Regions from separate parts of the Shewanella sp. 3_MG-2023 genome, predicted to be linked through region 1. Evidence: predicted binding sites of a transcription regulator. Region 1 holds the regulator's gene; the other holds the start of a gene.
The links. Region 1 encodes ArgR, which controls arginine synthesis, uptake and breakdown. Its sites were predicted from a motif close to ANTGAATANNTATTCANT; they were not measured.
Positions count from the first base shown of each region.

Region 2: a site for ArgR is predicted at 703-720, ahead of argC (N-acetyl-gamma-glutamyl-phosphate reductase). Genes of this name have one in related genera too.

Region 1 is NZ_JAUOSH010000002.1:232,237-234,445, reverse strand. Features, by position in the region: gene rsuA (16S rRNA pseudouridine(516) synthase RsuA) at 1-630, shown strand, start outside; gene argR (transcriptional regulator ArgR) at 720-1,190, opposite strand; gene mdh (malate dehydrogenase) at 1,496-2,209, shown strand, end outside.
Region 2 is NZ_JAUOSH010000045.1:25,442-27,650, reverse strand. Features, by position in the region: gene argE (acetylornithine deacetylase) at 1-684, opposite strand, end outside; gene argC (N-acetyl-gamma-glutamyl-phosphate reductase) at 946-1,926, shown strand; gene argB (acetylglutamate kinase) at 1,941-2,209, shown strand, end outside.

The sequences.
Region 1 (2,209 bases):
GTTATCAAGTCAGGTGAAGTGACCTGTAATGGTGACGTGGTTAAAGACGCGAGCTTTAAAGTGAAAGATGATACTGAAGTGTGTATCGAAGGTCGTCAAATTAAGATCGTGGGCGAGCGCTACATCATGATGCACAAGCCTGTTGATACCATTTGCTCAACCATTGATGAAGAATATCAATCGGTGTTGGGATTAATGGATATTGAAAAAGTCGATACCCTGCATATTGCTGGGCGTTTAGATGTGGACACCACAGGTTTGGTGCTGATCACCAGCGATGGCCAGTGGTCACATAAAATCACCTCACCTAAAAAAGATTGCGGTAAACGTTACCTTATCGAAGCTGCTGCATCACTTGATCCTGCATTGGTGGAAACCTTTGCCGAAGGGATCCAATTAAAAAGTGAAGACGGCTTAACTAAACCGGCGCTGCTAGAGATCATTGATGAATACCATGCCAGATTAACTATCAGCGAAGGTAAGTACCATCAAGTGAAGCGTATGTTTGCTGCTGTGGGGAATCGGGTGGTCAATTTACATCGTGAAGCTGTGGGTGAAATTGAACTTGATGCTGATTTAGAAGAAGGCGAATGGCGTTTTCTCACCGATGCTGAAATCGCCTCAATTTAACACTTACGCACTGTTAAAACCAAAAAAGCAGCCTAAGGCTGCTTTTTTAATGGCTCAATAAATCGTGAAGGTGTTATTTGCTAAGAGGGCTATTCACTATAGCCAAACAGTGATTTTACCGTTTCTAAGGTATCATCAATGGTTTTGATACTTGAAGGACAAATAAAGATAGTGTCATCACCAGCAATAGTTCCCAAAATCCCTTCAGGCTTACCTATCGAGTCTAATAATCGGGCAATAAGCTGCGCTGCGCCGGGGCTGGTTCTGACTACGATCATCGCTTGGTTATGATCCACATCCAATACCAAGTTTTTAACAGGGCTGCCTGCTGTTGGCACACCTAACTCAGCGGGTAAACAATATACCATTTCTTGCTTAGCATTACGGGTACGTACTGCACCAAACTTACTTAGCATACGGGAAACTTTTGACTGGTTAATATTGCCAAAACCTTCTGCTTGCAGTGCGATTACGATTTCACTTTGGCTACCAAAGCGCTCTTCCTTTAATATCGACTTAAACGTCTTTACGAGTTCATCCTGATTCTTAGTCGCTGGCATATTTTTTTCGTCTTATAGTAATTTTTAAAAAGAATAGATTTTATTCAAAAAAGTAGCTCATTCTGAATAGATAAACGCATCAAGTCAAGAAATAAGCTAAATTGGTGAATAAAAATTCATTTTAGCTATTACTGGCTAAATTAGTCATTATTTATATACATATCATAGAATAAGGAAATTAGTGTGATCTACTAAGGGATAATTGAAATCCTCGCTGTGATCCAGTAATGTGACGCCACAAGAAAACATGATCTGTGTCACAGACCAGACTGAAGTCAATCACTAGAACGTAATTGGAGATCATCATGAAAGTAGCTGTACTTGGTGCTGCTGGCGGTATCGGCCAGGCCTTAGCTTTACTATTAAAAACTCAACTTCCTGCAGGTTCAGAGTTGTCTTTATATGACATCGCTCCTGTTACTCCAGGTGTTGCAGTTGACTTAAGCCACATCCCTACAGATGTAAAAGTGGCTGGTTTTGCTGGTGAAGACCCAACTCCTGCGCTAGTTGGCGCTGATGTTGTTCTTATCTCTGCAGGTGTTGCGCGTAAGCCTGGTATGGATCGCTCAGATCTATTTAATATCAATGCGGGTATCGTAAGAAACCTTATTGAAAAAGTGGCGGCAACTTGCCCTAAAGCATTAATTGGCGTTATCACTAACCCAGTAAATACTACTGTTGCTATTGCGGCTGAAGTACTTAAAAAAGCAGGTGTTTACGATAAGAACCGTTTATTCGGTGTGACGACACTTGATGTTATCCGCTCTGAAACCTTCATCGCTGACCTTAAAGGGCTAAACGTTGCTGATGTAAACATCAACGTTATTGGTGGCCACAGTGGTGTGACTATTCTGCCACTTCTTTCACAAGTTGAAGGCGTAAGCTTTACTGATGAAGAAGTTGCAGCGCTAACAACACGTATCCAGAATGCGGGTACTGAAGTTGTTGAAGCTAAAGCGGGTGGCGGTAGTGCGACTCTGTCTATGGGTCAAGCGGCATGTCGCTTTGGCCTATCATTG
Region 2 (2,209 bases), on a different contig from region 1:
TTCTCGGTAGTTTTCACTTAAGTGTTGCTTGAGCTTTATTAACTGACCTGTGACTTGATGCATTATCTCGATGGCATTAAGCCCACGTGCAGGATCTGATGAATGACCACTGCGACCAATAACGCGAATACCTTGGGCTAAATGGCCTTTATGCATATACACCGGCTTTAAGCTGGTTGGCTCGCCGATAATGGCATAATCTGGTGCTATAGATGTTGATTCAGCAAAGGCTTTAGCGCCATTCATGGTGGTTTCTTCATCGGCACTGGCAAAAATATGTAATGGACGCTTTAACTCAGTTAATGGGATGTCTTTTAACGCTTCCATGATTAGGGCAAAAAAGCCTTTCATATCGCAGGTACCTAGGCCATACCAGCGATTGTCTTTCTCAGTTAATTCAAATGGACTTTGGCTCCAACGACCTTCATCAAAGGGAACGGTATCGGTGTGGCCAGCTAATAACAAGCCGCCTTTGCCAGAACCAATGGTGGCGACAAGGTTTTGTTTACCTCTGCTATCAGCGACAGTACTAATTGTGCAGTCAAACCCCATGTCGCTAAACCAAGACTGTAGCAGTGCAATAACTGCATGGTTACTCATATCTTGTTCTACTTCTAAGGCACTGATTGAAGGTAGTGCAATCAACTGTTTAAAAGCATCTTTTAATTCTGGTAGTGAGTTCATAAGGGCCTTTTATAAATATTTAAATAAATAATCATTCATAATTATTGCATAAGTAATGTTTTGTGTTAGTCTAGCAAACAGCTAAGGAATTCACCATAACTTGATAAATATTTAAGAACTATAGATATGTATGTAATTGCGATTCAATTCACTGTAACAGATCCCAAAGTAAACTATTCTCGACGATAGTTTTAATCTCGAGCACCCTGCTCATATTTCAAATAAAAATTAATAGTTTACTGACTTAAAGATGACAACATAATGAAAAAAATCGCAATAATTGGTGCTAGTGGTTATACCGGAGCACAAATCACCGCTCTTATTGATGCGCAAGCGTCACTATCGATCCAAGGCTTATATGTTTCTGAAAACAGTCTAGATAAAGGCCGGTTATTAGCAGATCTATACCCGAGTTATCAACACATTCAAATTCCTCTGTCACCGTTATCGGCTGAGGCTAAACAAGCCATCGTTGATCAAGCTGACGCTGTTGTATTAGCAACAGAGCATTCAGTTAGTTTGGAATTGGCCGCATTCTTTTATAACCAAGGTTTAGCTGTATTTGATTTAAGTGGCGCATATCGGTTTGCTGATACCGCTCAATATCCTAAATGGTATGGTTTTGAACATACTCAAGCAGCAGTGCTTGCTGATGCGGTTTACGGCCTAGCAGAATGGAACGCGCAAGCCATTGCTAATAGCAAAATGATTGCTGTGCCAGGTTGTTATCCAACTGCATCACTCACAGCGCTAAAACCATTAAAACCATTGTTAACTGATGCTTACCCTGTAATTAACGCAGTCAGTGGTGTGACCGGTGCAGGCAGAAAAGCCCAATTGCATACCAGTTTTTGTGAAGTCAGCTTAACGCCCTATGGTGTATTAGGGCATAGACATCAACCAGAAATCGCCACCCAGCTGGGTCAAGAAGTTATCTTTACCCCGCATTTAGGTAATTTTAAGCGTGGAATTTTAGCCACCATTACTGTGCAACTTAAAGCGGGTACTACAGAAGCTGACATTGCTAAAGCTTATGGCGTATATGATGACTCGCCACTGGTGAGCGTAAAGCATAACCAATTCCCTAAAGTCGATGATGTGGTGCTAACACCCAATTGTATCGTGGGCTGGAAGTTTGACCCGCAAAGCAATTACCTAGTGGTCGCTAGCGCCATTGATAATTTAATGAAAGGCGCTGCAAGCCAAGGTCTGCAGTGCATTAATATTCACTTCGGTCTATAACAGGAGCCTTGATTATGTCTAATACCAACCCTGTTATCGTACTTAAAGTGGGTGGCGCGCTGTTGCAATCAGAGCCTGGCATGGCAGAGTTGATGTCAGTAGTTGCTGAAATGATGCAGCAAGGGCAGAAAGTGATTTTTGTTCACGGCGGTGGTTGCTTGGTCGATGAACAGCTCGAAGCTAATGGCAAGCAAACGATTAAGCTTGAGGGCCTGCGTGTTACCCCTGCTGATCAGATCCCGATTGTTGTTGGCGCTTTGGCAGGCACATCGAATAAAATTTT